Regions from separate parts of the Mesorhizobium sp. P160927 genome, predicted to be linked through region 3. Evidence: predicted binding sites of a transcription regulator. Region 3 holds the regulator's gene; each other region holds the start of a gene.
What was found. Region 3 encodes LexA, which represses DNA repair genes until DNA is damaged. Its sites were predicted from a motif close to TGTTCNNNNTGTGTTCNG; they were not measured.

Region 1 (10,164 bases), 3.2 Mb from region 3:
CGTTTTTCCGCGCCACGCTTTGCCGCTGCGGCGCCTCGCAGAACAAGCCGTTCTGCGACAACAGCCATATCAAGGCGGGCTTTGCCGCCACCGGAGAACCGGCGCTGAAGGACACGCCGGCGCTGGAGGTCCGCGACGGCCCGCTGCGGGCGACGCCGACCACGAACGGCCCGCTCAAGCTCGAAGGCAATGTCGAGATCGTTACCGGCACCGGCCACACGGTCGACCGCACCACGAAGGTCTTCCTGTGCCGCTGCGGCCACTCGGCCAACAAGCCGTTCTGCGACGGCAGCCATAAGAAGGTTGGGTTCGTGGGATAGGTGGGTAGCCAATCTCCCTCTCGGGGGGAGATGTCCCGCGGGACAGAGGGGGCGCCTCTTGCCAACCTTTCAATATGTTCTCCACCGCGCCAGTGCCGCGTCCCTTGGCCCATCTCTCCCGGCTTTATCCGCAAGCCGGTATCGGCTAAGGGCAGGCAACCAAACAATCTGCCCGGACTTTCGCCCAAAATGACCGCCAAGACCAAGCCCGCCCCTCTCTTCCTCGGCATCGACACCGGTGGCACCTACACCGATGCCGTGTTGTGGTCCGAGACCGAAGGTCCGCGGGAGGGGCCGAACAAGGGCAAGGTGCTGGCCAAGGCCAAGGCGCTGACCACGCGGCATGATCTGGCCGTCGGCATTTCGGGCGCCGTCGATGCGGTGCTGGAAAAGGCGGGCACCAATCCGGCCGACATCAAACTGGTCTCGATGTCGACGACGCTCGCCACCAATGCGCTGGTCGAGGGCCAGGGCGGCCGCGTGGCGCTGGTCATGATCGGCTTTTCCGAGGCCGATCTTGCCCGCGATGGTTTGAAGACGGCACTCGGCACCGACCCGGTGGTGTTTTGTGCGGGCGGCCATGATGTGCATGGCAGCGCCGCCAAGCTCGACCTGTCCGGATTGGAGGCGATGCTGCCGGAACTCGGCGTGTCGGTGTCCGGCTTTGCCGTATGTGCCTATTTCGCCACCCGCAACCCGGCGCACGAGATCGCCGCCCGCGAGCTGATCCGCGACAGGACCGGCCTGCCGGTCACGGCGAGCCATGAGCTATCGGCCAAGCTCGGCGGTCCGCGCCGGGCGCTCACGACGCTGCTCAATGCCAGGCTGATCTCGATGATCGACCGGCTGGTGGCGGCGACCGAGGGGTTCCTTCAAGCCCGCAACATCGCCGCTCCTTTGATGGTGGTGCGCGGCGATGGCGCGCTGGTTTCGGCGGCGTTTGCCCGCCAGCGGCCGATCGAGACGATCCTCTCCGGTCCCGCCGCCAGCCTGGTCGGCGCCCGCCACATGACCGGGTTCGACAACGCGGTGGTCTCCGACATTGGCGGCACCACCACCGACGTGGCGGTCCTCGATGGCGGCCGGCCGCGGCTCGATCCGGAAGGCGCCACCGTCGGTGGTTTCCGCACCATGGTCGAGGCGGTCGCGATGCGCACTTTCGGCCTCGGCGGCGATTCCGAAGTGATGCTGGAGGATGGCGCGCTCAATCCGAAAATTCTGCTCGGGCCGCGCCGCCTGGTGCCGCTGGCGCTGTCCGGCATGGCGCATGGCGAGGCGGTGACCGCGGAACTCGAACGCCAGTTGCGCGCGCCCAACACAGGCCGCATGGACGGCCGCTTCGCGGTCCGCACCGGCGTGCCGGACAGGCTCGCCGCGGGGCTGACCGCCCCGGAGGCAAAGCTCTACGAAGCAATCGGCGCGACGCCGCTTGCCCTCGACAGGCTGCTGACCTCGAATGCCCAGAATGCCACGCTGAACCGCCTGGTCTCGCGCGGGCTGGTGCATATCTCGGGCTTCACCCCGTCGGACGCCGCGCACGTGCTTTGCAAACAGGCGAACTGGGATGCCGCCGCCGCCCGGCTTGGCGCCGAACTGTTCGCCCGCAGGCGCGATGGCCGGGGCCAGGCGATCGCGGCCTCCCCGCAAGCGATCTCGGAACGGGTGCTCTTGACCCTGACGCGCTGGTCGGCCGAATACATCCTGGAGACCGCTTTTGCCGAGGACGGGCTCGACGGCGCGGCGACGGTGGCGCATGCGCTGGTGCAGCGCGCCGTCGATGCCCACCCCGGCATCGCCCGCCTCAGCGTCGCGCTCGACCGGCCGGTCATTGGGCTCGGCGCTTCGGCGCCGCTGCACTATGCCGGCCTGGCGCCCTTGGTCGGCAATGACTGCGTCGTGCCCCGGGATACCGACGTCGCCAACGCGCTTGGCGCCGTCGTCGGCCAGGTCAGGGTTTCGGCGGAGGCCCGCGTCAGCCAGCCCACGGAAGGCCTGTTCCGGCTTGCCTCGGGTGAGACGGTGCGCGATTTCCTCGACGAGACGGCGGCGATCGCGGCCGCCGAGGCCGATGTGCGGGCGATTGTCGCCCAGCGGGCTCTTGATGCCGGCACCGACAGTGCCGAGATCGACGTGGCGACGGAGTTCCGGGTCTCGACTGTCGAAGCGCAGCGCATGTTCATCGAAGCGCATATCGTGGCGGTGGCCTCGGGCAGGCCGAGGATAGCGGTGTGAGGAGAAGAGCCATCTCCCCCTCGTCGGGAAGATTGGCTAACCGCCCAAAATGCCCCACCTTCACCCTAAGCTGAATTGACCCTGCACCCCCTGACATGCCAAACGCCCCGCAACGCCTTTCATCTGGAGTAGCCTGATGACCGATCGCATCGAGATCGCCGGATTGCGCATTGCCCGCGAGCTGCATGACTTCGTCGTCGACCAGGCTTTGCCCGGCCTCGGCATCGAAGCGGCGCGTTTCTGGGACGGGTTCTCGGTCATCATCCATGATCTGGCACCCAAGAACCGGGCGCTGCTGGCAAAACGCGATGCCATGCAGGAAAAGCTCGATGGTTGGTATCGCGACAATGGCGCGCCCATCGACATGGACGCCTACAAGGCGTTCCTGAAGGTGATCGGTTATCTCGTGCCAGAAGGGCCGGCCTTCAGCGTCTCGACCGACAATGTCGACCCGGAAATCGCGGTCGTGGCCGGACCGCAGCTGGTGGTGCCGGTGATGAACGCGCGCTATGCGCTCAACGCCGCCAATGCACGCTGGGGCTCGCTCTATGACGCGCTCTATGGCACGGACGCCATCCCCGAAACGGATGGCGCCGAGAAGCGCAAGGGCTTCAACCCGGCGCGCGGCGCCAAGGTCATCGCCTGGGCCAAGGATTTTCTCGACCAGTCCGTGCCGCTCACCTCCGCAAAATGGGCAGGGGTCAACGGCCTGTCGGTCGCCAACGGCGCCCTGAAGCTCAGCGCCGGCGCCGGCTCGACGACGCTGGCCGATCCCAGGCAATTCGTCGGCTATCGCGGCGACGCCGCCAATCCGCAAGCCGTGCTCCTGGTGAAAAACGGGCTGCATGTCGAGATCGTCATCGACCGCGACAACCAGATCGGCCGCACCGATCCGGCTGGCATTGCCGACGTCATCCTGGAATCGGCGCTGACCACCATCCAGGACTGCGAGGATTCGGTCGCGGCCGTGGATGCCGAGGACAAGGTCGTCGTCTACCGCAATTGGCTCGGCCTGATGAAGGGCGATCTCGCCGAAGAAATCAGCAAGGGCGGCAAGAGTTTCGTCCGCAAGCTCAACCCCGACCGCGCCTACATCGCCCCAGCCGGCGGCCCGGTGACCGTGCCTGGCCGCTCGTTGATGCTGGTGCGCAATGTCGGCCACCTGATGACCAATCCAGCGATCCTGGACCGCGACGGCAACGAGGTGCCGGAAGGCATCATGGACGCGGCGATGACGGCCCTGATCGCGCTGCACGATGTCGGGCCGAAAGGACGGCGGATGAACTCCCGCGCCGGCTCGATGTATGTCGTGAAACCCAAGATGCATGGCCCGGAGGAGGTCGCCTTCGCCGTCGAGATGTTCGACCGTGTCGAAGCCCTGCTCGGCATGGCCCAGAACACCATCAAGATGGGCATCATGGACGAGGAGCGGCGCACCACAATCAACCTCAAGGAAGCGATCCGCGCCGCGAAGGAGCGCGTGGTGTTCATCAACACCGGCTTCCTCGATCGCACCGGCGACGAGATCCACACCTCGATGGAAGCCGGCCCGATGATCCGCAAGGGGGACATGAAACAGGCCGCCTGGATTTCCGCCTATGAGGCCTGGAACGTCGACACGGGCTTGGAATGCGGGCTCGCCGGCCATGCCCAGATCGGCAAGGGCATGTGGGCGATGCCCGATTTGATGGCCGCGATGCTGGCCGAGAAGATCGCCCACCCCAGGGCCGGCGCCAACACCGCCTGGGTACCGTCGCCAACGGCGGCGACGCTGCACGCCACGCACTATCACAAGGTCGATGTCCATGCGGTTCAGGCCGCGCTGAGGACCCGCCCGAAGGCGAAGCTCGACGACGTATTGTCGGTGCCGGTGGCCGTGCGGCCCAACTGGACGCCCGACGAGATCCAGCGCGAACTCGACAACAACGCGCAAGGCATTCTGGGCTATGTCGTGCGCTGGATCGACCAGGGCGTCGGCTGCTCCAAGGTTCCCGACATCAACGATGTCGGGCTGATGGAAGACCGCGCCACGCTGCGCATCTCCTCGCAGCACATCGCCAACTGGCTGCGCCATAAGGTCTGCTCGGAAATCCAGGTGATGGATTCCTTGCGGCGCATGGCGGCAATCGTCGATCTGCAGAACGTCGGCGACCCGCTCTACCGGCCGATGGCCGCCGACTTCGAAAAGTCGATCGCCTTCCAGGCCGCCTGCGACCTGGTGTTCAAGGGAACAAGCCAGCCCAACGGTTACACCGAGCCGGTGCTGCACAAGCGCAGGCTGGAGCTGAAGGCCCATCAAGGGTAGGACGATGTCGCGTTGAAAGAGTTTGGAGCGCCGACTGGATGTCGCCGGTCCGCGTCGGCGAAGACGGCGGCGTCAGCCCAGCGGCAATGTCGTGCCGAAGGCGGCAGGCTCTTATGGCTGGATACGGTTCCTTTGCTTTTTTCAGCTAGTGCTGGCTGGAAGGCTACGGAGCATTGGCATGGCCAACACGATGGCGATCGAAAAGAAACTGTTGAATTCCGTCCATGACCGGGCGGTTTTCCAGCGCCGCGTGCGCATCCTGTCTCAGCGGCTGGCCGACGAACTGGGCCCGGCCGGCACCGTTCTCGATCTTGGCTGCGGCGACGGCTCCATCGCCAAGGCGATCATGGAAAAAAAGCCGGGGCTGACGTTTCGCGGCATTGACGTGCTGATCAGGCCGCAAACCCATATCCCGGTCGAACTGTTCGATGGCGGCACCATTCCCGCCGCGAATGGCTCCTATGACTGGGTGACGATCGTCGATGTACTGCATCATGCCGACCACCCGGGCCATCTCGTGCGCGAGGCGGCCCGCGTGGCGCGCAAGGGCGTTGTCATCAAGGATCACCTGCGCGAAGGCTTCGCGGCCTACCAGACGCTTCGTTTCATGGATTGGGTGGGCAACAAGGGGCACAATGTCCGCCTGCCTTACAACTATCTCTCCAAGGCGGAGTGGGACGCCGTTTTTGCCGCCGCGGGTATCACACCCCGCACCTGGCGTGAGAAGCTGTCGCTCTATCCGTTCCCGGCCAGCGTGTTTTTCGACCGTCGCCTGCATTTCATCTCGACCTTGCGATAGGCAAGGCGGACCGGCTGTTGACAGCTTCATTGACGGGCGCCGTGAAGGTGGGGTGCATGCGTGTGCTGCCGCGGGCAGGCCCTACGCCGCCTGCGCCACGCGCTCCGAACTCATGCGATAGGAAATTGCTTCGGCCAGATGGATGCGGCCGACAGCTTCGCTGGCGTCGAGATCGGCGAGCGTGCGCGCCACTTTGAGCACCCGGTGGTAGGCCCGCGCCGAAAAGGCGAGTTTTTCGCTGGCATCCTTGAGCAGCGACAGGCCGGCGGCGTCCGGCATGGCGATCGTTTCGATGACGGCTGGAGAACAATGCGCGTTGGTGGTGGCGCTGTTGACGCCGAGCCGCTCGAAACGCTCACGCTGAATGGTGCGGGCACGCGCCACCCGCAGCGCCACGTCGGCGCTCTTTTCCGCCCGGTCGGGCCGGATCAGGTCGCTGGCCGAGACCGCCGGCACTTCGATCCTGAGATCGATGCGGTCGAGCAGCGGACCTGAAATACGCGCCTGGTAATCGGTGCGGCAACGGTCGCCGCGCAGGCAGCGATAACCCGGTTCGCCGGCCATGCCGCAGCGGCACGGGTTCATTGCCGCCACTAGCTGGATGCGGGCCGGATAGGTGACGCGATGGTTGGCCCGTGCGATCATGCAGTCGCCGGTTTCAAGCGGCTGGCGCAGCGCATCGAGCGTCTGCGGCGTGAATTCGGGAAACTCGTCGAGGAACAGCACGCCGTGATGGGCAAGCGACACCTCGCCCGGCCGCGCGCGCAGGCCGCCGCCCACCATCGCCGCCATCGAGGCCGAATGGTGCGGGGCGCGGAACGGCCGCCGGTCGGTCAGCTTGCCTTCGCCGAGTTCGCCGGCCACCGAGGCGATCATCGAGACTTCGAGCAGTTCCTTCGGCGCCAGCGGCGGCAGGATCGACGGCAGGCGCTGCGCCAGCATCGATTTGCCCGAGCCTGGCGGACCGATCATGAGCAGATTGTGCCCGCCGGCGGCCGCCACTTCCAGAGCCCGCTTCGCTGTCTCCTGGCCCTTGATGTCGGCAAGGTCGGGCAGGTCGCGTGCCGCCGCGCGGATGCCGGCCTCCGGGCGCGACAGCACCTGCGTGCCGCGGAAATGATTGGCGATCGCAATCAGGCTGCGCGGCGCGAGAATGTCGAATTCCCGCCCTGCCCAGGCTGCTTCCGGCCCGCAAGCGAAGGGGCAGATCAGCCCTTTGCCTTCGCCATTGGCGCCGATTGCCGCCGGCAAGGCACCGGCAACGGCGGTGATCGTACCGTCGAGCGATAGTTCGCCCAGCACGACATAGCCAGCCAGCATGTCGCCCGGAATGGCGCCAAGGGCCGCCATCAAGCCGAGAGCGATCGGCAGATCGTAGTGGCTGCCTTCCTTCGGCAGATCGGCGGGCGCCAGGTTGACGGTCACCTTCTTCGACGGCATCGACAGGCCCGACGCATGCAATGCCGCCTGCACCCGCTCGCGGCTTTCCGCCACCGCCTTGTCTGGCAGGCCGACGATATGCATGTTGACCTTGCCGGGCGCGATCATCACCTGCACATCGACCGGCACCGCCTCGATGCCCTGGAAAGCGACCGTACGAACCCGCGCCACCATTGTCTGCCCCCGATGCCGGCTCGCCCTTGCCCTTGTGAACGGGCCGCGAGTGACGTCAACGCAAGACAACCACGGATTTCAGCCCAAGGCAAGAACATTACAGGAACAAAGTAGAGTAAACGCATGGCTCGCGCCCGATCATGACGGCCTCATCGCCAAGAAGGTGTTCCAGCCCTGCTCATTTCTACCGATGCGGAAGCTGTGGCTGAGAAGCTCCATGCCGGCGGCCTCGATGCGCGCCGCGAAGGCGTCCCTACGCCAGTCGACGCTATGGTACTTGCCACCCGTTTCGCCGTCACCATCTCGCATCGAGACGACGAAGGCACCGCCTTGGCGCAACGAACGCGCAATCTTCTCCAGAACTTGGTCGATCTGGTCGCGAGGCACATGGATCAGCACGGCGAGCGCCACCACCGCGTCGTAGGGACCGCCAAGCTCGTCGGTGATCACGTCGAGGAGTTCGCCTGCCTTGCCGCGCGCGGCCTGCAGTTCGAGAAAGCGTCGTGTGGCGTCGGTCCGCCGGACCTCGACCCCAAGGGCCTCCAGGAAGTCCGCGTCGCGGCCCGGGCCGGATCCGATTTCCAGGATGCGGCCGCCCGCTCCGGCGATCGCCGCGGCGCGCTCGAGCGCGGCCCTGGTCTCGTCATAATGGACCGCATAGTCCTCATCCGACTCTATCGTCCGACGGCTTTGGGCCAGAACCTCTGCCGGTATCTTCATCGTGTTCTCCCATCGGTGTGTGTCTGACGGATTTGGTCAAATCGAGAACATCACGCGAACTGGCAGTTTGCGCCGGTTGCAGCCGGGTGGCGTCCGGTTGCAAAAGCGGAACATGGTTAATACAAAATGAAAACGGAAAACAGGGCCGCGAAGCATGATCGCGGAATGGCGGTTGTGCCGCCATTCATCGTCGGGCTCGGTATCTAGCTCTTCGTTTCGTTAGACCGGTGTCACGGCGAGGGATGTGCGGTGACGTTTGGCGTCGCCGCTTTTTTTGGATATTGGCGCAGCCATCAGCACGGTTGTCAGCCTGATAGCGTTGGCCGTTGCCATACTCAACCGGCTGCCTGATTAGGATCTGTGAAAGAGGCTTGCGCCTACTGCCGCTTTTCCTCCACGCAATCCCAGAACAGGCTGGCGATGTCGGCGCCGCCGAAGCGCTTGACCTCGCGCACGCCGGTCGGCGAGGTGACGTTGATCTCGGTCATGTAGTCGCCGATGACGTCGATGCCGACCAGGATGAAGCCGCGCTCTTTCAGCGACGGCCCGATGCGGGCACAGATCTCTCGCTCGCGTGTCGTCAACTCGGTCTTTTCGGCGCGGCCGCCGACATGCATGTTGGAGCGGGAATCGTGCTCGGCCGGCACCCTGTTGATGGCGCCGACCGGCTCGCCGTCGATCAGAATGATGCGTTTGTCGCCCTTGCGCACGTCCTTCAGGTAACGCTGCACGATATAGGGCTCGCGAAACATCTGGCCGAACATTTCGAGCAGCGAGGCGAGATTGCGGTCGGCTTCCAGCATATGGAAGATCCCGGCGCCGCCATTCCCGTAGAGCGGCTTGACGATGATGTCGCCGAACTCCTTGCGGAAGGCGGCGACTTCGAGCGGATCCTTGGTGATCAGCGTATCTGGCATCAGGTCCGGGAACTCGGTGACGAAAATCTTTTCCGGGCTGTTACGCACCCAGGCCGGGTCGTTGACGACCAGCGTCTTTGGATGGATGCGCTCGAGGATGTGGGTCGTGGTGATGTAGTTCATGTCGAAGGGTGGGTCCTGGCGCAGCAGGACGACGTCCATTTCGGACAAGTCGGTGCGCACCTTTTCGCCCAGCGAATAGTGGCTGCCCTTTTCGTCGCGCACCGTCATCTCCTCGACGCGGGCAAACACCTTGCCGTCGCGCATCGACAGCCGGTCGGGCGTGTAGTGGAACAGCTGATGGCCGCGCCGCTGCGCCTCCAGCGACAGGGCGAACGAGGTGTCGCCGGCGATCGACACGGTGGAGACATGGTCCATCTGGACGGCGATTTTCAACTTCATGGCAGGTCCCCAGCGTAGTCGACGCAAGCGATATAAGCGTCGCGGCGCGTTCTGCCAATCGCGACGTTTTGAACATTGGGATCAGCAAGGCGCGTCTGCCGGTTGCAGACAAGACGAGGACTGACGTCATCGCTTTCTTAAGCCTTGCCGTGCGACGGTAAGCTCCGAATGCAGCGGCCGACCTGACGCAGCGCCGGGCACCCGATGGAACGACGATCATGAACGCGCTCACTGCCGTCCGCGCAGCCTCGACCCAGCAGCTCGAACTCACCATCCTGATGCCATGCCTTAACGAGGCCGAGACGCTCGCCGTCTGCATCGGCAAGGCCAGGGCGTTTCTGGACCGATCCGGCATAGCGGGTGAGGTATTGATATCAGACAATGGCAGCACCGACGGCTCGCGGGAGATCGCCGCGCAGGGCGGTGCTCGTGTCGTCCCGGTGGCGCAGAAGGGCTATGGCGCGGCGCTTCTGGGCGGCATCGCCGCCGCCAGGGGTCGCTTCATCATCATGGGCGACGCCGATGACAGCTATGATTTCGGTGCACTGGAGGCATTCGTGGCGCGGCTGCGCGGCGGCGCCGATCTGGTCATGGGCAACCGCTTCCGGGGTGGCATAGAGGCTGGCGCCATGCCGCCCCTGCACCGCTATCTCGGCAATCCGGTGCTAAGTTTCGTCGGCCGCCTGTTCTTCCGCATCAAGACCGGGGATTTCCACTGCGGTCTGCGCGGCTTCAACGCGGACAGCATCAGGAAGCTCGATCTGCAGACCACCGGGATGGAATTCGCAAGCGAAATGGTGGTGCGCAGCGCGCTTGCCGGCCTGCGTATCGAGGAAGTGCCGACCACGCTCAAGC
Region 2 (10,164 bases), 3.8 Mb from region 3:
ACGCGATCGGCGTGCTGGCCAGCGCCCTCGGTGCCGAGGCGGGGCCGGAACCAGTGCACCAGCGATTGGCGCGGGGCTGGTCGGTGGACGACGATGGCGCGGATGCGATCCGGCGTGCGCTTGTGCTGCTTGCCGATCACGAACTCAACGCGTCGACCTTCGCGGCCCGCGTCGCGGCCTCGACCGGAGCCTCGCCCGCCGCTTGTCTGCTGGCCGGCCTGACGACACTGTCCGGTCCCCGCCACGGCGGCGCCGGCGAAGCGGTGATGCAACTCGCCGAAGACGCGATGCGGCATGGTGCCGATGCCGCGGTCCGGCGCTGGCTTGGCCACGACCGGCCACTGCCGGGATTCGGCCACCAGCTCTATCCCGAGGGCGATCCCCGGGCCACGGCGCTTCTGGCGGACTTCGACAACACCAACGAAACATTGCGGTCGCTGGAAACCGCCGCCATGGCGGCGACCGGCGCCCAACCGAATATCGATTTTGCCCTGGCCGTGCTGGCGCACGGCCTTGGCTTGAAGCGCGATGCACCGTTCCACCTCTTCGCGCTTGGACGCAGCGTCGGCTGGGTGGCACATCTGGTCGAACAGATCGTGAGCGGCAGCATCATCCGGCCGCGCGGCCGCTATGAGGGATTGCTGCCATAAATCGCGTGAGCGCTATGCGCTCACGACATCGTGTCGAGCTTGCGCTGCATGGCCGCGATCTGGTCCTTCAACTGCTGCAGATCGTCGGACTTCTCAGCCGCTTCCTTCCTGGCCGGCTCGGCGGGGGCCGCTGCCGGAGCCGAGCCCGCCGGCGGAAAAGGCGTGAACAGCCGCATCGCGTTCTGGAACATTTCCATGTTTCGGCGCGTCTGTTCTTCCAGTGCCTTGATCGGCGTCGCCATCTTCATCACGTCCAGTGGCGACTTGCCGATGGCGCCCTTCATCTGCTCGCGGAACCGCTCTTGTTCCTTGGAGAAGGCGATCATCGATTGCTCGAGGAAGCTCGGCACGATCATCTGCATCTGATCGCCGTAGAAAGCGATCAACTGGCGCAGGAACGGGATCGGCAGCATGTTCTGCCCATCCTTGTTCTCCAGCTCGAAAATGATCTGGGTCAGTACCGGATGGGTAATGTCGTCACCGGTCTTGGCGTCCTGAACGGTGAACTCCTCGCCCTTCTTGACCATTTCGGCCAGATCCTCGAGCGTCACATACGTACTCGTCCCCGTATTATAGAGGCGGCGATTGGCGTATTTCTTGATAATGATAGGGTCGTCTTTTGCGGCCATCTGCATCCTCCCCGGACACCGGCACGCCTCAGTAAGCAGCCGGTAACGATTGCGCCCTTTTTGAGGATATGCGCAAAAGCCTCATAATTCCAAGCAGTTTGTGCACTGCGGCATCATATAATGCTGCATGGCAGGCAAAATATGCTGCGCGGCAGCGACCGGACCGCCGGCACCGCGATGCGCGGCCCATTTGCGGCGCATCGGCGCCATGCCGATTTCCGGTTTGACTTGGGGTTGGGAAAGGGCAAGAAAAGTCCTCAACGGCACAACCACACCCTTGAAGTCTGGAGAAGAAAATGTCCGCTTCCATCGTCATTGCCAGCGCCGCGCGCACGGCTGTAGGCTCCTTCAACGGCGCCTTCGCCGCGACGCCCGCGCATGAGCTCGGCGCCGTCGTCGTCCAGGAACTTTTGGCGCGTGCCGGGGTCGAACCGGCCGAGATTGACGAGGTTATCCTTGGCCAGGTGCTGACCGCGGCGCAAGGCCAGAACCCGGCCCGCCAGGCCTCGATCCTTGCCGGGCTGCCCAAGGAGACCACCGCCTGGGGCCTCAACCAGGTTTGCGGTTCGGGCCTGCGCGCCATCGCGCTCGGCATGCAGCAGATCGCCACCGGCGACGCCAAGGTGATCATTGCCGGCGGCCAGGAATCGATGTCGCTGTCGCCGCACGCCGAGCACCTTCGCGCCGGCGTCAAAATGGGCGACTACAAGATGATCGACACCATGATCAAGGACGGGTTGTGGGACGCCTTCAATGGCTACCACATGGGCAACACCGCCGAGAACGTCGCCCGCCAGTTCCAGATCACCCGCGACGACCAGGACCAGTTCGCATTGGCCTCGCAGAACAAGGCCGAGGCCGCGCAGAAGGCGGGCAAGTTCAAGGACGAGATCGTCGCCTTCACCATCAAGGGCAAGAAGGGCGACACGGTTGTCGATCAGGACGAATACATCCGCCACGGCGCCACGATCGACGCCATGACAAAGCTGAAGCCGGCCTTCGACAAGGATGGCACGGTGACGGCCGCCAATGCCTCCGGCATCAATGACGGTGCCGCCGGCGCGCTGCTGATGAGCGAAACGGAAGCCGCCAGGCGCGGCATCACCCCGCTGGCGCGCATCGCCTCCTGGGCGACCGCCGGCGTCGATCCGGCGATCATGGGCACCGGACCCATTCCCGCTTCACGCAAGGCCTTGGAACGAGCCGGTTGGTCGGCAGGGGATCTCGACCTCGTCGAGGCCAATGAGGCGTTCGCCGCACAGGCCTGCGCCGTCAACAAGGACATGGGCTGGGATCCCGCGATCGTCAACGTCAATGGCGGCGCCATCGCCATCGGCCACCCGATCGGCGCCTCGGGCGCCCGCATCTTCAACACGCTGGTCTTCGAAATGCGCCGACGCGGCGCCAAGAAGGGGCTGGCCACCCTATGCATCGGCGGCGGCATGGGCGTCGCCATGTGCGTGGAGGCTTTCTGATAGACTTCGGACGGGCGGCGCAAGCCGCCCGTTTCACATGTGGTGCCTATGGTAAGTCCAGTGCCTGCCAAGCCCGACAACAGGGCGATTCAAGAAGGGGAAATGCATGACCAAGGTTGCAATCGTCACGGGTGGATCGCGCGGCATCGGCGCGGCGATCTCGATCGCTTTGAAGAACGCCGGCTATTCGGTTGCCGCGAACTACGCCGGCAACGACGAGGCGGCGGCGAAGTTCAAGGCGCAGACCGGCATTCCGGTCTACAAATGGTCGGTCGCCGACTATGACGCTTGCGCGGCCGGTATCAAACAAGTCGAAGCCGACCTCGGCCCTGTCTCGGTGCTGGTCAACAATGCCGGCATCACCCGCGACGCCATGTTCCACAAGATCACCCGCGAGCAGTGGAAAGAGGTGATCGATACCAATCTGTCCGGTGTCTTCAACATGACCCATCCGCTGTGGGGCGGCATGCGCGACCGCAAGTTCGGCCGCGTCATCACCATCTCCTCGATCAACGGCCAGAAGGGCCAGGCCGGTCAGGTCAATTACTCCGCCGCCAAGGCCGGCGACATCGGCTTCTCGAAGGCGCTCGCCCAGGAAGGCGCCCGCGCGGGCATCACCGTCAACGTCATCTGCCCTGGCTACATCGCCACCGAGATGGTCAAGGCGATCGACGAAAAGGTGCTCAACGAGCGCATCATCCCGCAAATCCCGGTCGGCCGTCTTGGCGAGCCGGAAGAGATCGCGCGCTGCGTGGTCTTCCTCGCTTCGCAAGATGCCGGCTTCATCACCGGCTCGACCCTCACCGCCAATGGCGGCCAGTACTTCGTCTGAGACGTCTGCTCGCGCGGTCCAAGGCTGCGGATCCATAAGTACCTGCGGTAAGCGGACCGGAAATCGGTCCGTTCCAAATGGCGCCTGACTCCTGGAAGACGTGCTGTTACGCAATGGCCCAATTCGGCACGCAAAGGTTAATGCCGGTAGGCGCGTCTGTGCGAACCCTGTGGTTAAGCCTGTGGATTCTCGGTGGATAAGCTGTTCACAACACAAGATATTGAGAGAACAAAAGCAGAAAATACGGCCGGCGCTGCTTTGTCGCCGATTCGTTCCGGCTTTGAGCCCAATGTTAAGATTAATGGCCGCGATAAGCTGCTATTCTTTAACGTCGAGTTTAGAAAGATTAACAGTTTCATAAGCTTATCCGAGCGCGCACCGCCTCCCCTCATTGTTCCCGGCGGAAGTTAACGGCAGGACCCGCCCAGCATAAAACGGGCCAGTTCGGCGATTCAGCATGTGGTGAGACTCGTGGTCCCAAAATCCATATCTAGCCGTGAACAAAAGCTGAATCTGGCGGAGTCGCCGATTCGTCGCTGATTCGTTCCAGACTCGTTCCAACTGTTAAGCAGGGCTGATTTGCGGAGTGAGGCGGGCGTCTGCGGAACCCTGCCGGAACATTCTGCTTTCGCTTCGCGCTCGAAAACCCTATGTGTCGGCTGTCATACGCGCCACCCTGGCACGCTCCCGACCACGAGAGGCCAGAAAGCCTTATTTCCGAGCCGATGAACATCCAGCCGAAACATACCGAGCCGCTGATCCTGTCGGGCCGCGACGTGACCGCCGTGCTTGGGCCAACCAATACCGGCAAGACCCATCTCGCCATCGAGCGCATGGTGGCGCACGAAACCGGTGTCATCGGCCTGCCGCTGAGGCTGCTGGCCCGCGAGGTCTACACGCGCGTCTGCGAAAAGGTCGGTGCCAACAAAGTGGCGCTGATCACCGGCGAGGAGAAGATCCAGCCGCCGGGCGCCAAATATTCGGTCTGCACCGTCGAAGCCATGCCGCGTGAAACCGACGCCGCCTTTGTTGCCATCGACGAGGTGCAACTGGCCGGCGACCTCGAGCGCGGCCATATCTTCACCGACCGCATCCTGCATCTGCGCGGCCGCCAGGAGACGCTGCTGCTTGGCGCGGCCACCATGCACGGCATTCTCCAGCGGCTGCTGAAAGGCATCTCCGTAGTGACGCGGCCGCGGCTGTCACATCTGGCCTATGCCGGCTCCAAGAAACTGACCCGCTTGCCCAGGCGTACCGCGATCGTCGCCTTCTCCGCCGACGAGGTCTATGCCATCGCCGAACTCATCCGCCGCCAGCAGGGTGGTGCGGCCGTCGTTCTCGGGGCCCTGTCGCCCCGCACTCGCAATGCCCAGGTGGCGCTGTTCCAGTCGGGCGATGTCGACTATCTCATTGCCACCGACGCGATCGGCATGGGCCTCAACCTTGACCTCGACCATGTGGCCTTCGCCCAGAACCGCAAGTTCGACGGCTACCAGTACCGCAATCTTACGGCAGCCGAGCTCGGCCAGATCGCCGGCCGCGCCGGCCGGCATCTGCGCGACGGCACGTTCGGCGTCACCGGCCAGGTCGATCCGCTGGACGAGGATCTCGTCCAGAAGATCGAGGGCCATGACTTCGACCCGGTGAAGGTGCTGCAGTGGCGCACCGCCCAATTCGATTTCGCCAGCCTTGATGCGCTGAAGCGCTCGATCGAAACCAACGCGCCGGTCGAGGGCCTGACACGCGCGCTGCCGGCCGTCGATGCGCAAGCGCTCGAACATCTCTCCCGCGACGAAGACATCCGCGCGCTCGCCACCAATGCCAAGCGCGTGGCGTTGCTGTGGGAAGCCTGCGCCCTGCCCGACTATCGCAAGATCGCGCCTGCCCAGCATGCCGACCTCATCGCCTCGATCTACATGGACCTCGCCCGGCAGGGCCATGTCGACGAGAACTACATGGCCGAACAGGTGCGCCGCGCCGACACCACCGAGGGCGACATCGACACGCTGTCGCACCGCATCGCCCAGATCCGCACCTGGACATTCGTGTCGAACCGGCCCGGCTGGCTGGCCGATCAGGCACACTGGCAGGAAAAGACGCGCGAAATCGAAGACAGATTGTCGGATGCGCTGCATGAGCGGTTGACGAAACGCTTTGTAGACCGCAGGACTTCCGTCCTCATGCGGCGCCTTAGAGAAAATACCATGCCTGAAGCCGAAATCAGTCCTACCGGAACCGTCCTTGTCGAAGGCCATCATGTCGGCGAGTTGCAAGGGTTCCGCTTCACCGCCGACCAGACCGCCGGCGGCGAAGACGCCAAGGCCGTGCGCACTGCCGCGCAAAAGGCGCTTGCCGCCGAGTTCGAGGCACGCGCGGAGCGCTTCGGCGCCTGCGCCAATGGCGATCTCGCGCTCGGTTCGGACGGCACGCTGCGCTGGATCGGCGCGCCGATAGGCACGCTGGTCTCGGGCGAAGACGCGCTGAAGCCGCGCCTGGTGTTGCTGGCTGACGAACAGCTGACGGGCCCGGCGCGCGACAAGGTCGCGGCGCGCGCCGAACGCTTCGTCAATTTCCAGATCGAGTCGTTGTTGAAGCCGCTGGTCGATCTGAAAAACGCCGAGCAGATTTCCGGCATCGGCCGTGGCATCGCTTTCCAGCTGGTCGAGAATTTCGGCCTCATCAACCGTCGTGACATCGCCGAAGAGATGAAATCCTTGGACCAGGAAGGCCGCGCGGCGCTGCGCCGGCTTGGCGTCCGCTTCGGCGCATACCACGTGTTCGTGCCGGCGCTGATCAAGCCGGCACCCGCTGGGCTGGTGACGCTGCTTTGGGCGCTGAAGAACGACGGCAAGGACAAGCCAGGCTTCGGCGACGTCGTCCACTCGCTGGCCTCGGGCCGCACCTCTGTTGTCATCGACCCGGCCTTCGACAAAGCCTTCTACAAGCTCGCTGGGTACCGCAATCTCGGCCGCCGCGCCGTGCGCATCGACATTCTGGAGCGGCTGGCCGACCTGATCCGCCCGGCGACCAACTGGAAGCCCGGCCTTGGCCAGCGTCCGGACGGCGCCTATGACGGCCAGTCATTCATGGTGACGCCGCCGATGATGTCGATCCTTGGCGCAACCGCCGACGACATGGAAGAGATCCTCAAGGGTCTCGGCTATCGCGCCGAGCCGAAGCCGGCCGCGGAAGTCAAGGCACGGCTGGAAGCGCAGGACAATGCCGCGCGGGAAGCCGCCGCGGCCAAGCAGGCAGCCGAAGAAGCAGCCCGCGCGGAACAAGCCAAGGCGGCGGAAGCGGCGGCTTCGCCGGCCGCCGAGGGAGCCGAACTGGTGTCGGATGCGGCAACCGCCGTGGAGACACAGGTTCCAGCCGAAGTCGCAGCCGACGCGACGGTGGAAACCGTCGCGCAAGAGCAGGCGGAAGCCACCGCTGAAGTTGCGGAGGAGCCTGTAGCCGCTGTCGAAGTCGCCGAGCCGGCGCCGGTTGAGCCGTGGGCCGAACCTGAAACCGCCGAGGCTGACGCGGCACCCACCGAGGAAACAGCAGCGGCGGAGCCCGCCGTCGAAGCCTCCGCGTCGACGGAAGCTGCCGTGGCGGGAGCCGCCGGTGAACCCGTGCCGGAAGCCGAAGCGCCAAAGCCGATCCTGCTGTGGCGCCAAGGTCGCTTCGACCAGCGTCCGCGTCATCGCGACGGCCGCAACAACCGGCCGCAAAACGGACAGGCGCGCGGCCGAAGCAACGCGCCGGCCGGCGGCGAACAGGCAACAGACGCGCCGGCGGACCGTCCCGCACACGAAGGACGCCGCGACGCCGCCGGAAAGCCGCGCTTCGACCGCTCGAAGTACAAGCCCAAGCCGCAAGCTGAGGGCGCTGAGCGCCACGACGGCCGCCCGCAGGGCGAGCGTCCCGAGCGCCGCGAAGGCCGGCCAGACTGGAAGGGCGGCAGGCCGGAAGGCAAGGGTGCCGATCGCGGCGGAAAGCCCGCCTTCCAGCCCAAGCCGCGCGAGGAGCGCCAGGTACGTTTCGATCCGGACTCGCCCTTCGCCAAGCTCGCCGCCTTGCGCGACCAATTGAAGAAGTAAATTCGCTGCGATGGTTGCTGAAGGCCGTCAGCGCATCGACAAATGGCTGTTCTTCTCGCGCGCGGTGAAATCGCGCTCGCTGGCGGCCAAATTGGTGGTCGCCGGCCGTGTTCGCATCAATCGCGACAAAGCAGCGCAGGCCTCCGATCTGGTCAAGCCAGGCGACGTGCTGACCATCACGCTCGACCGGCGTATCTTCGTCTGGAAGGTGCTCGGCGCAGGCGCGCGGCGCGGCCCGTCCGAGGAAGCTCGCACTCTTTATCAAGACATGTCGCCCCCGCCCGCACCGAAAGGCGACACCCCGCCCGATGCTATCCCGGCGATGCGCGAGGCAGGCAGCGGCCGCCCGACCAAAAAAGAGCGTCGCCAGACCGACCGATTGCGCGACGAAGATTGAGCCTGTCGATCGACGCGGATGTGCTCTCCCGCGGCAACGGCAACCAAAACAGATTTGGACCGGCAAACGAACGTCGGTGAGGGGTGTGCGACCGTCCGGCACCGCCGATCTGAAATTCAATTCCCAAACTCTGGCGCCACTGGGAATGGCTACTCTTGCAAGCAGCCGATAAAGGCGTTACCTCACGGAAAAAGCCAGCAAAAACGGGACATCCCGGAGCCGACCGATGACCTATGTCGTGACCGACAACTGCATCAAATGCAAATATATGGACTGCATCGAGGTCTGTCCGGTCGACTGTTTCTACGAAGGCGAGAACATGCTCGTCATCCATCCCGACGAGTGCATCGACTGCGGCGTCTGCGAGCCGGAATGCCCGGCCGACGCGATCAAGCCCGACACCGAGTCCGGCCTCGACAAATGGCTGCAGATCAACACCGAATATGCCGATAAATGGCCCAACATCACCGCCAAGAAGGAGCCGCCCGCCGACGCCAAGAGCTTCGACGGCGAGGTCGGCAAATTCGAGAAATACTTCTCCGCCGAGCCCGGCGAAGGCGATTGACAACGCCGCTGTAAAGGCTTGTATGACGCAGCGTAACAGGCACGCCGGATTAACCGCCTTGACAGGCGGCGATTGGTTGTGGCCTCCGCTTACGCAGCAAAACCTTGATTCTTCCGACTTTTTGTGTTACATCAGCGAAACATGCCGGTGACACAACGTCGATTTATGGCGCAGACGCCCCAAATCACTGAAAGGTGAAAATCCCATTTCGGACCAGAGCGATCTGGGCCAGGCGGTCGCAATTCTTGCGGTTTGCCGGTCCCGGCTTTTCCGGTGGGTTCATCTGTTGTGCGGCTAATGATCGGTGACCCCGGTCACGCGAGTTCAGCCGGCACCGCCGCCGGCCCACAACAAGGAGTTCAGGGCGTAATGGCAACGATCACCCCGCAGAAGAAGTCCACAGCTGCACGTCACGGTTTCAAGACCGGCGAGTTCATCGTCTATCCGGCGCATGGCGTCGGCCAGATCGTCTCGATCGACGAGCAGGAAGTGGCCGGCCACAAGCTGGAACTGTTCGTCATCGACTTCCAGAAGGACAAGATGCGCCTGAAGGTGCCGGTCGCCAAGGCGACCTCGATCGGCATGCGCAAGCTGTCGGAGGAGGATTATGTCGAGCGCGCGCTGAAGGTCGTGCAGGGCCGCGCCCGCGTCAAGCGCACCATGTGGTCGCGCCGTGCCCAGGAATATGATGCCAAGATCAATTCGGGCGACCTGATCTCGATTTCGGAGGTCGTGCGCGACCTCTATCGCGCCGATAACCAGCCGGAGCAGTCCTATTCCGAACGCCAGCTCTACGAGGCGGCACTCGACCGCATGGCCCGCGAGATCGCGGCCGTCAACCGCATGTCGGAAACCGAAGCCGTACGCCTGATCGAGGTCAACCTCAACAAAGGCCCTAAGCGTGGCGCCAAGGCCGACAATGAGGAAGCCGAGCAGGAAGAAGCTGCCTGAGCTTTTTCGCATTCAAGTTAACGAAAACCCGGCCTCGCGCCGGGTTTTTTGTATTTGGGGAAGGCCGCGATTGTCGCGCCTATGCGCCTCCGTCCTTCTCCGCCGCCTCCTGCTTCAGCGTGGCGATAAACCGCTTGGTGCGTTCGCGCTCCGGATTGCCGAACAGCTTGGCGGATGGCCCCTGCTCGACGATGACGCCGGCGTCGAGGAACACCGCCTCCTGGGCGATCTTGGAGGCCAGGCGCAAATCATGCGTCGCCATCACCATGGTCGTTCCCTCGCTGGCGAGCTGACCCAGCACATCGACCACCTCCTGCGCCAGCTCCGGGTCGAGCGCCGAAGTCGGTTCGTCGCACAGCAGCACCTTCGGCGACGGCGCCAGCGCACGGGCGATCGCCACGCGCTGCTGCTGGCCGCCCGACAGCGTCGCCGGCCAGGCATCCGCCTTATGCACCATGCCGACCTTCTCCAGCAGCGCGAGTGCCCGTTCATGCGCCTTCTGCGGCGACCATTTGAGCACCGTAACCAAGCCTTCCATGACATTTTCGATGGCGGTGCGATGCGGAAACAACTGGAAATT
Region 3 (10,164 bases):
CTTGCCGGCGAATTCCAGCGTTGCCGTGGCCTCCTCTTGGCCGCCCACATCCAGTTTTTTCGCAGCTTCGGTCATTGCAAACTCCTTCTTGTTTCCTCATGCCGGCAAAGGCAAATTCCGCGGAGCGACACGTTGAAATCACCGCAATGTACGTATTCGCCACCGCATTCTAGGAGGTGCGTGCCAGATTGGGCCAAGGCCTAATGTTGCACTGCGAAACCCGCCTTTCAATGCCAATCTTCTTGGGCCAGTTTGCTCCTAATCGATTTGATCCCCTATGCGCGCCAGGCTTTCCTCACGCCCCAGAACGGCAAGCACGTCGAATACGCCCGGTGACGTGCTCTTGCCGGTCAAGGCAGCCCGCAACGGCTGGGCCACGGCGCCAAGCTTGTGGCCGCCAGCCGACGCGAAGTCGCGGATCACGGCCTCGGCCGTGGCCGCCGTCCAGTCGTGTGACAGCGACTTCAAAGCTTCGTGAGCGCCACGCAGGATCTTGCGCGCATCGTCATTGAGCAGCAGTGCCGCCTTGTCGTCGATCGGCAGCGGCCGAGCGGCAAACAGGAAGCCGGCGCCGTCGAGAAGCTCGACCAGCGTCTTGGCGCGCTCCTTCAGGCCCGGAAGTGCTGCCAGCAGCTGCGTCTTGTTCTTCTCGTCGAGGCGCGCCGCCATCGCCGGGCCTCCCTCCAGATAGGGCAAGGTGGCGATGAAGATATCGAACAGCTCGGTGTCGGCCATACGGCGCATATGCGCCCCGTTGATCGCTTCCAGCTTGGCGAAATCGAAGCGCGCCGCGCCCTTGTTGACGTCGCCAATGTCGAACCACGAGACCATGTCCTCGATCGACATGATCTCGTCGTCGCCATGGCTCCAGCCGAGCCGCGCAAGGTAATTGAGCAGCGCCTCCGGCAGATAGCCCATGGCGCGATAGGCTTCGACGCCGAGCGCGCCGTGGCGCTTCGACAGCTTGGCGCCGTCGGCGCCATGGATCAGCGGGATATGTGACATCGACGGCACGTCCCAGCCCATGGCGTTGTAGATCACGGTCTGGCGGGCGGCGTTGGTCAGGTGATCGTCGCCACGGATGATGTGAGTGACGCCCATGTCGTGATCGTCGACGACGACGGCATGCATGTAGGTCGGGTTGCCGTCCGAACGCAGGATGATGAAGTCGTCGAGATCCTTGTTGGGGAAGCGCACGTCTCCCTGGACCCGGTCCTTCACCACCGTCTCGCCCTCGGTCGGTGCCTTGATGCGGATGGCGCCCTTGACGCCGGACGGCGCCTCCGACGGGTCGCGGTCACGCCAATGGCCGTTATACCGTGGCGGCAGGCCCTTGGCGCGTGCAGCCTCGCGCATTGCCTCGAGCTCGGCTGAAGTCTCGTAGCTGTAATAGGCCTTGCCCAGGCGCACCAGTTCCTCGGCTACCTCGCGATGGCGCGGCGCACGCTCGAATTGAGAGACCGCGTCACCGTCCCACGAAAGGCCGAGCCAGGTCAGGCCATCGAGAATGGCCAATGTGGCCGCATCGGTCGAACGCTCGCGATCGGTGTCCTCGATGCGCAGCAGCATCGTGCCGCCGGTATGCTTTGCATAGAGCCAGTTGAAGAGCGCCGTGCGCGCGCCGCCGATGTGCAGATAGCCGGTCGGCGAGGGGGCAAAACGGGTGATGACCTTGTCGGGCATGGAACTCTCGGAAAACGTCTGAAGCTGGGTGCGGAACGTGCGGACTTTCGCGCGTTGCGCGTTCATGTAGCATAGGGCGTCGAGGGTGCAAGGGGCAGACCCGATGACTGGAAGAGGCCGGAGCTCGGATCGAAGCGAGGATGCCGCTGTCGGCGTCAGCGAGCGATCCCTTTTTGCGGCGCCTCCGACGATCCCACTGCCATCGCCGCTCGTGGCTGCGCCCGAAACCGGGCCGCTGCGGGCGGGTGGGCCGGCGCCGGCGCCGTCTCCTGCCGGGGGCAGGATCGTGCGCGTGCGCCGGCAAATCGGCCCGATATCCTTGCCTCGCCTGCGCCATGGCGTGGCCAAGGCGGCGGAGCTCGAACTCGACCGGGGCATCGCGTTCCTGCTGGTGCCGGTCTGTCTGACCGTTGGGGCGATCGCCTATTTCTCGCTGGCGTCCGAGCCCGACTTTGCAAAGCCCGTCGCGGTCGTGGTGCTGATGGCGGTCTGTGCCTTCGTCTCGCGTTCGTGGTCGAAAACCCATCTGTGTTTCATGGCAGTGCTGTTGTGCGCGCTGGGCTTACTCGCGGCGAAGGTCGAAACATGGCGAGCCGGAACCCGTATGCTGGGTTCGGAAATCTCCACGCAATTGACCGGCCGCGTGGTCTCGCTCGAAGAGATGGAGAGCGGCCGCATCCGGCTGACCATGGACGTGATTTCGACCGCGCGGCCGAAACTGCGCTATGCGCCGGAAAGGGTCCGGCTTTCCGCACGCAAGATACCGCCGGGAATGACCGCCGGCTCGCTCATCACAGGCTACGCCAAACTGTTGCCGCCGACCGGCCCGGTCCGGCCGGACAGTTACGACTTCTCTTTCGACAGTTATTTCGCCGGCATCGGCGGCAGCGGCTTCTTCCTCGGCAATCCGACGGTTGTTTCCCCCGCTGACGGTGAGATGCCGCTATCGGCTCGCCTTTTCTCAGGCGTTGAAAATGCCCGCGAAGCCATCGCCGACCACATCAGGGGCAGCGTCGGCGGCGCTGAAGGCGAGATCGCGGCGGCGCTGATCGTCGGCGTGCGCGCCGGCATACCCGATGAAATCAATGAAGCGATGCGGCGTACCGGCATCTATCACATCATCTCTATTTCGGGACTGCATATGGCGCTTGTGGCCGGCACCATCATGGGTCTGCTGCGTGGTGCCTTCGCACTGTTACCAGACTTTTCCGCGCGCCGGCCGGTGAAGAAATACGCCGCCGCCGCCGCACTGTTCTCGATCGCCGCCTATCTCATGATTTCCGGTGTCGTCGTTGCGGCCGAACGCAGCTTCATCATGTTGGCGGTGATGCTGATTGCCGTCTTCTTCGATCGCGCTGCGCTGACCATGCGCAATCTGGCGATCTCGGCGATCGCCGTCATCCTGGTCTCGCCGCACGAGGTCGTCGGCCCAAGCTTTCAGATGTCGTTCGCCGCGACCGCGGCCCTGGTTGGCGCTTATGCCGGCTGGGCCGATCACCGTGCGGGAAAGACCAGGCCACCGCCGCCAAAGCGATCCCTGCCCGGGCTCCTGACGCGAAAATTCCTGCTGGCGACAGGTGGATTGGCCATGACGTCCATTATCGCCGGCAGCGCCACGGCACTGTTTGCCATCTGGCATTTCCAGCGGGTATCGCCCCTCAGCCTGTTCGCCAATCTGGCCGTGATGCCGATCGTGTCGGTCGTGATGTTCCTGGCCGTCGCTAGCGCGCTGCTGATGCCATTCGGACTGGATTGGCCGGCTCTCTACCTCATGGGCAAGGGCCTGACGGCGATGATCGCCGTGTCGGCGTGGATATCGGAGCGCTCTCCGGTCGACGGAGTCGGGCTGATTTCGCAGCAATCCGTGCTGCTGGTCACCGTCGCGCTGGTTATCGCGACGATGGCGACGACCTGGCTGCGGCTCGCGGCGCTGCCATTCGCGCTCGCCGGCCTGTTGACTGTGTCGCACACGCGCGCGCCCGATGTGCTGATCTCGGAAGATGCGCGGCTGGTCGCGCTGCCGATCGGCAATGGCGAACTGGCCGTCAACCGGGAACGTCCGAACGAATTCGCAACCGACAACTGGAAGCGCGCTCTGATCTCCGAAACAATCGTCAAACCGGAAATGTTCGACAAGACAGACGGGCAATTCGACGTTGCCAGTCCCGCCGACCTGCCGCCGGGATCGCCCTTCTACTGCCGCGAAGGCCTGTGCCTTGCCAGGCACCCTTCCGGCGCGATCATTGCTTATGTCGAGGACCGCAAGACCACCTGGAAAGCCTGCGCTTTCGCTGACCTGATCATCGTGAACGACGCGACCGCCTATGACGCCTGCCACAATCCACTGGTTCTCGTCGTCACCAAACGGCAGCTCGCCCGCAAGGGAAGCGCTGCCGTCTTCTTCAATCCCCAGTCGGCCACGACCCGGGCCGGGATCGAATTCGCCGTCGACGGACCATACCGACCCTGGCACGAACAGCGAAAATTCTCACGCGAGGCGAGGGGGCTGCCGCCGTACAAAAAACCCGACAAGCCCGATGGAAAGCCGGCTCAGTAGCGCCTGATCAACCCGACCAGCTTGCCTTGTACCTTGACCCTGTCCGGCCCGAAAATGCGTGTTTCGTAGGCTGGATTGGCGGCCTCGAGCGCGATCGAAGCGCCTTTGCGGCGGAACCGCTTCAGCGTCGCTTCCTCCTCGTCGACCAGAGCCACGATAATTTCGCCCGGGCTTGCCGTGTCGGCATTGCGGATAATGACCGTGTCCCCATCGAAGATACCAGCCTCGATCATCGAGTCGCCCTTGACCTCCAGCGCATAGTGCTCGCCGCCCATGATCATGTCCGGCGGCACCGAGATCGAATGCGTCTGATGCTGGATTGCATCGATCGGCACACCGGCGGCGATACGGCCCATGACCGGGATGGACACGGCTGAAACCGCATCGTCGTCGTTGCCGGCCGCGGGCAGGCGCGAAGGCGCAGCGGCCGGCCTGATCTGGCGTCCGAGACTGCCTTGGCCAAGGCTGCCTTGGATGACACTTGGCGAGAACTTCTTTGCCGCATTGAGGCCCGGCGCGATCGAGTCCGGCAGCCGCAGCACTTCCAGCGCGCGCGCCCGATTGGGTAGCCGGCGAATGAAGCCGCGCTCCTCCAGCGCCGTGATCAGGCGATGGATCCCCGACTTGGAGGCAAGATCGAGTGCTTCCTTCATCTCGTCGAAGGAAGGCGGTATCCCGCTTTCCTTGAGCCGTTCGTGGATGAACATCAACAGTTCATGTTGCTTGCGTGTCAGCATGGCGGCCCCCAAGACATTGAACGAAAGGTTGAACCAGAATCGAAAAAACAAACCCAGAACAAACACTATCTGTTCCAGTTGTGTTCTGCAACCGTTTAAAGTTTAATGAATTTGTTAAGGGGTCTGAAGTTTTTTGCCCCCGCCGGCGTCAGCAACCGGTCCTTTCCGCGATCGGCAGGCACATTGAAATCGTTTGGTTAATGGCCTGTGGCCTATCCGCCGATGGAGCTGGCATCAGCCATCTGGAAGGCTTCTTCCCACGGGGTACCGTATATTTCATGGATCCATTATTCGCGGAACGAAACGAAACCAAAATGCCAACCATTGGTAGCTCCGGGCGGCCATGGACCCGGGCGTTCGGCGCACTCCGGCCAGCGCGTGCGAATAGGCGTCGCGGAAGCGCTGAAGTTATCCCGACCCCTTCAAGCTGCCGGCGCGGGCGGCGTATCTGGTCGCGCCGCTGTCTTCGCTATGAACATAGACGTGCAGTGTGTAGCCGATATGCGCCGTCATCAGCGCCTTGGCCCGTTCGACGTCACGATCGAGTGCCGCTTCCATGATCGCGGTATGGTGTTCGATCGCGATCGCTTCGCGCAACGCCTCCATTGCCTGTTCATAGCCGTCCTTGAGGCCGGCCGCGGCCCGCAATGTCGGCGCCAGACCAAGAAAGCGATGATGCCGGCGCAACTGATCCGAGATTGTCGAGCGGAACCGCAACAGCCAGTCGCATGTGGCGGCGCTCAGCAGCGCCGCATGGAAAGCCTCGTGGTTCTCATCCCATCTGTCGACGGCCGTGTCGGAGGGATCGTCGACCGCCGTCTTGCAACGCGAGAGCCGGTAGTGGGCAGTGACTACGGCATCCTCCCACTCCCTGCCGCCTTTTTCCATCAATTCGAGGAACAGGGGTATCTCGACCACCATTCTGGCGCGTGCCAGATCCTCCAGCTCGGCCCGCGACACCGGAGCCACGGCAAAACCACGATTGCTGATGGCGGTGACCAAGCGTTCGGCCTCGAGCCGCGACAGGGCTTCGCGCAACGGTGTCCAACCGACGCCATATGTGCCGCGCAGCGCACTCAGTTTGAGCGGGGCGCCGGGCATGAGGCGCGTGGTCAGGATGTCGCGCCGCAACAGCTGATAGGCGGCTTCCGTTTTTGTGGAACTCGTCTCATCCCGCATCGTGATCAATCCGTCGTCTGGCTAAAAGTATATATGATACTGGGTCACTACAACAATTATATATAATGTTTGACACAGACCGGCGGACTGACCATGATCGCGGAGCAGCCGCGTTTCCAAGCGGCCCTGATCAAATCTGGGAGGAAATGATGTTGAAGTCGAAATCCGCTTGGTTGTCGGGTTTGGCCCTGGCAGGCGCATTGATGGTCAGCGCCGGCAGTGCCGCGGCCGATCAGATCCGTATCGGCATTGCCAATTTCGGCGAGCACCCGCAATTGAACGCCGCCATAGCCGGCTTCAAGAAGGCGCTGACGGATAACGGCTTCGTCGAGGGCAAGGACGTCGTCTACACGGAGAGCCACACCAATTTCGATGCGTCGCTGGTGCCGCAGATGATCGCCAAGCTGCAGGCCGAGCAGCCCAAGCTGATCTACACCATCACCACGCCGGTCTCGCAGATCGCCAAGAAAGCGCTCGCGGGTTCCGGCATTCCGATCGTTTTTGCCGCGGTCACCGATCCGGTGGCGGCCAAGCTGGTGCCATCATGGGACGCCGGAGACGAAGGCATGACCGGCGCCAGCGATCTGCAGGACGTCGCCGCGGTGATGGCCTTCACCAAGAAGCTGCTGCCGAACGCCAAGCGCTTCGGCGTGCCTTATAATCCCGGTGAGGCCAATGACGTTGCCTTGGTCGAAAAGATCAAGGCGGCGGCACCGGCCGCCGGTTTCGAGGTGGTCGAGCTCGGCATCGACAACGTAAATGACATCCAGCAGCGTATCGCTTCGTTCGCCGGCAAGGCCGACGTGATCTACGGCCCGGCCTCGAACCTGATTCAGCCGGCGATCGCCGCTGTCTCAGCGGCCGCCCGCCAGGCCGGTATCCCGGTCGTCAACTCCGATGACAGCGCGGTCCGCAACGGCACCGTGCCGGCGAGCTTCGCGGTCAATTACACCCAGGTCGGCATCAACGCCGGCAACATCGCCGCCGAGATCCTCAAGGGCAAGGATCCCAAGACGATCGCGCCGTCGCGCCCGGCCTACAAGGACCACATGGCAACGATCTCGCGCAAGGCGATGGCCGCGTTCGGCGTCGAGATACCGGCTTCAATGGCCGATTGCGGCTGCATCGTCGACTAACATCGGAACTGCTGGGATGATGGCGTCGGCGCCATCATCCCGAGGTCACGGAGGAACGATGCTCGAGATACGATCCGCGCGCAAAGTGTTCTACAAAGGCCAGGCCGACGAGAAGGTCGCGCTGGACGGTCTCAGCCTGTCCTTGGCCACGGGAGAGTTCGGGGTCGTCATCGGCTCAAACGGGGCCGGCAAGAGCAGCATGCTCAACGCCATTTCTGGTGCTCTTGTGCTGGATTCCGGCAAGATCCTGATCAATGGCGCGGATGTGACAGGGATGCCGGTGCACAAGCGTGCCGAAAGATTGGCGCGCGTCTTCCAGGATCCGATGCGCGGCACCGCCGCCAGCATGACCGTGGCGGAGAACATGCTGCTGGCCGACCTGCGCAGTCAAAAACGCACGCTGCGGCAGGGGTTGAACGCCACACGGCTGGCGTCCTACAAGGAGCGCCTGTCGATATTGGGCCTCGGCCTTGAAAACCGTCTCGATACCCGTGTCGACCTGCTCTCGGGCGGGCAGCGGCAGTCGCTGTCGCTGATCATGGCTGTCGGAGGATCGCCGGATCTGCTGCTGCTCGACGAGCATACGGCAGCGCTCGATCCGCGCACGGCCGAGATCGTCATGCGCGCGACGGTGCGCGCCGTCAATGCGCTGAAGCTGACCACCCTGATGGTGACCCACAACATGCAACACGCCGTCGACCATGGCAGCCGGGTGATCATGCTCGATGCCGGCCGGGTGCTCCTGGAAGTCACAGGGCAGGAGAAGGCGAGGGTCACGGTTGTCGATCTGATCGGCCATTTCTCCGTCAAGACCGATCGCATGTTGCTGGCGAGTTGATCATCATGGGTTTTGTTGGGGACGTTCTCGCCAGCTTCGTCGCGATCATGCCGGTCACCCTGGCGCAAAGCCTGATCCTGGCCTTTGTCGTGCTCGGGATCATGATCCCGTTTCGCATGCTGAATTTTCCCGATCTCACCAGCGAAGGCGCTTTTCCGCTGGGCGGCTGCGTCTGCGGCGTTCTCCTTGCCGCCGGCGCATCGCCGCTGATGGGCATCGCCGCCGCCCTTGTCGCCGGCTTCGCGGCGGGCTGCTGCACCGCCTTCATCCATCTGCGCTTCCGCATCCACACGCTGCTTGCGGGCATCCTGATGATGACGATGCTCTACAGCATCAACCTTCGCATCATGGGCAAGTCCAACCTGTCGGTCTTCGGTTCGCCCTCGGTGTTCGACTGGGTGCCGTTCGCGCGGCCGGGTTTCCCCGCCAGCAAGATCGTCGTCGCGGGTCTCCTCGCGCTTGTCGCCTTCATGCTGCTCTACATGTTCTTCAGGACCGAGAAGGGGACTGCCGTCCGCGCCGTGGGCGCCAATCCTGACATGGCCGAGGCGCAAGGCATCAATGTCTGGGCCGCGACCATAGGCGGTGTCGGGCTGGCCAGCGCTTTTTCGGCGTCAAGCGGTGCGCTGATGGTGCAGTCGCAAGGGTTCGCCGACGTCAATATGGGCCTGGGAATTCTCATCAACGGCCTTGCCGCGCTGATGATCGGCGAAGCCGTCGTCGGCAAGCAAACGGTCTGGCGGCAACTGCTGGCGCCCTTCGCCGGCGCGATCATCTACTACCAGCTGGTGTCGTTCTGCCTTGCGGCCGGCATGCCGCCGCCTGACCTGAAGCTTGCGACGGGCCTGTTCGTGCTGGCCATGCTTGCCTTGCCCAGCCTCAAGCGCAGCCGGGGGTACGCACCGGTTCGCGAAGCTATTCGTGAGTAGCCCGGCGTGAATCACCAAGGCGGAAATAACCAGGGCGTGAATAACCAGGAAATGTACAAATGATGCGTGCAACGCTCGATCTCGCAGCCGTCGGAGCCATGGACGCGGCGGACCCGCTGCGTGCCATGCGCGACCGGTTCATCTTGCCGGAAGGCGTCATCTATCTCGACGGCAATTCACTCGGCGCCGCGGCACCCGCCGTCTTCGACGAGCTGCGGAAAGCCGCGACCCAGGAATGGGCGCAGGATCTGATCCGTGCCTGGAACACCGCCGGCTGGTTCGACATGCCGGTCGCGCTCGGCGACCAACTGGGGCGGCTGATCGGCGCGGCGGCCGGCCAGACGGTGGTCTGCGATACGACCTCGATCAACATCTACAAGGTGCTGCATGCCGCACTCGGCATGCGGCCGGACCGCTCGGTCATCGTCGCCGAGGGCGACAGCTTTCCAACCGATCTCTACATGGCCGAAGGCGTGGCCTCGACGCGCCCCGGCACGGTGTTGCGGCTTGAGGGCGTTGATGCGCCGACCATTGAGGATCTCATCGACGAGCGCGTCGCGGTCATCCTGGTCAACCACGTCAACTACAAATCCGGCAAATTGCGCGACATGGCGGCACTGACATGCAAGGCCCATCAGGTCGGAGCGCTGATCGTCTGGGATCTCTGCCACACCGCCGGCGCGCTGCCTGTCGAGCTCGACAGCGCCAATGCCGATTTCGCCATCGGCTGCAGCTACAAATATCTCAATGGCGGCCCGGGCGCGCCTGCCTTCATCTACGCCGCCGAGCGTCATCACGATAAGGTCCAGCAGCCGCTCAGCGGTTGGTGGGGCCATGCGCGGCCCTTCGCTTTCGAGCAGGGTTATGCGGCCGGCAGCGGTATCCGCCGGTTCCTGTGCGGCACGCAGCCGGTGTTGTCGATGCGGGCGCTGAAGGGGGCGCTGGATATGTGGGACGACGTCGACATGGCGGCGGTGCGCAAGAAGAGTATCGCGCTCACCGACCTGTTCATTCAGCTCGTCGAGGCCAGATGCGGCGCCTACGGCCTGGAGCTGGAAAGCCCGCGCGACGGCAAGCAGCGTGGCAGCCAGGTTTCGTTCCTCCA

Region 1: the regulator LexA is predicted to act here: its motif matches at 7,361-7,378, upstream of AC3CB8_RS04495 (YifB family Mg chelatase-like AAA ATPase).
Region 2: the regulator LexA is predicted to act here: its motif matches at 4,129-4,146, upstream of AC3CB8_RS01690 (helicase-related protein).

Annotation. Positions count from the first base shown of each region.
Region 1 is NZ_JBYMDW010000001.1:872,047-882,210, forward strand. Features, by position in the region: gene AC3CB8_RS04475 (CDGSH iron-sulfur domain-containing protein) at 1-320, shown strand, start outside; gene AC3CB8_RS04480 (hydantoinase/oxoprolinase N-terminal domain-containing protein) at 510-2,552, shown strand; gene AC3CB8_RS04485 (malate synthase G) at 2,689-4,857, shown strand; gene AC3CB8_RS04490 (class I SAM-dependent methyltransferase) at 5,036-5,656, shown strand; gene AC3CB8_RS04495 (YifB family Mg chelatase-like AAA ATPase) at 5,738-7,270, opposite strand; gene AC3CB8_RS04500 (methyltransferase) at 7,409-7,990, opposite strand; gene gshB (glutathione synthase) at 8,368-9,309, opposite strand; gene AC3CB8_RS04510 (glycosyltransferase family 2 protein) at 9,528-10,164, shown strand, end outside.
Region 2 is NZ_JBYMDW010000001.1:328,646-338,809, forward strand. Features, by position in the region: gene AC3CB8_RS01660 (citrate/2-methylcitrate synthase) at 1-650, shown strand, start outside; gene phaR (polyhydroxyalkanoate synthesis repressor PhaR) at 671-1,279, opposite strand; gene AC3CB8_RS01670 (hypothetical protein) at 1,361-1,489, opposite strand; gene AC3CB8_RS01675 (acetyl-CoA C-acetyltransferase) at 1,576-2,754, shown strand; gene phbB (acetoacetyl-CoA reductase) at 2,861-3,586, shown strand; gene AC3CB8_RS01685 (hypothetical protein) at 3,779-3,997, shown strand; gene AC3CB8_RS01690 (helicase-related protein) at 4,312-7,671, shown strand; gene AC3CB8_RS01695 (RNA-binding S4 domain-containing protein) at 7,682-8,068, shown strand; gene fdxA (ferredoxin FdxA) at 8,295-8,633, shown strand; gene AC3CB8_RS01705 (CarD family transcriptional regulator) at 9,003-9,584, shown strand; gene AC3CB8_RS01710 (amino acid ABC transporter ATP-binding protein) at 9,664-10,164, opposite strand, start outside.
Region 3 is NZ_JBYMDW010000001.1:4,121,744-4,131,907, reverse strand. Features, by position in the region: gene gltA (citrate synthase) at 1-75, opposite strand, end outside; gene gltX (glutamate--tRNA ligase) at 259-1,683, opposite strand; gene AC3CB8_RS20185 (ComEC/Rec2 family competence protein) at 1,787-4,240, shown strand; gene lexA (transcriptional repressor LexA) at 4,234-4,977, opposite strand; gene AC3CB8_RS20175 (GntR family transcriptional regulator) at 5,386-6,156, opposite strand; gene AC3CB8_RS20170 (ABC transporter substrate-binding protein) at 6,306-7,292, shown strand; gene AC3CB8_RS20165 (ABC transporter ATP-binding protein) at 7,351-8,130, shown strand; gene AC3CB8_RS20160 (ABC transporter permease) at 8,136-9,059, shown strand; gene kynU (kynureninase) at 9,122-10,164, shown strand, end outside.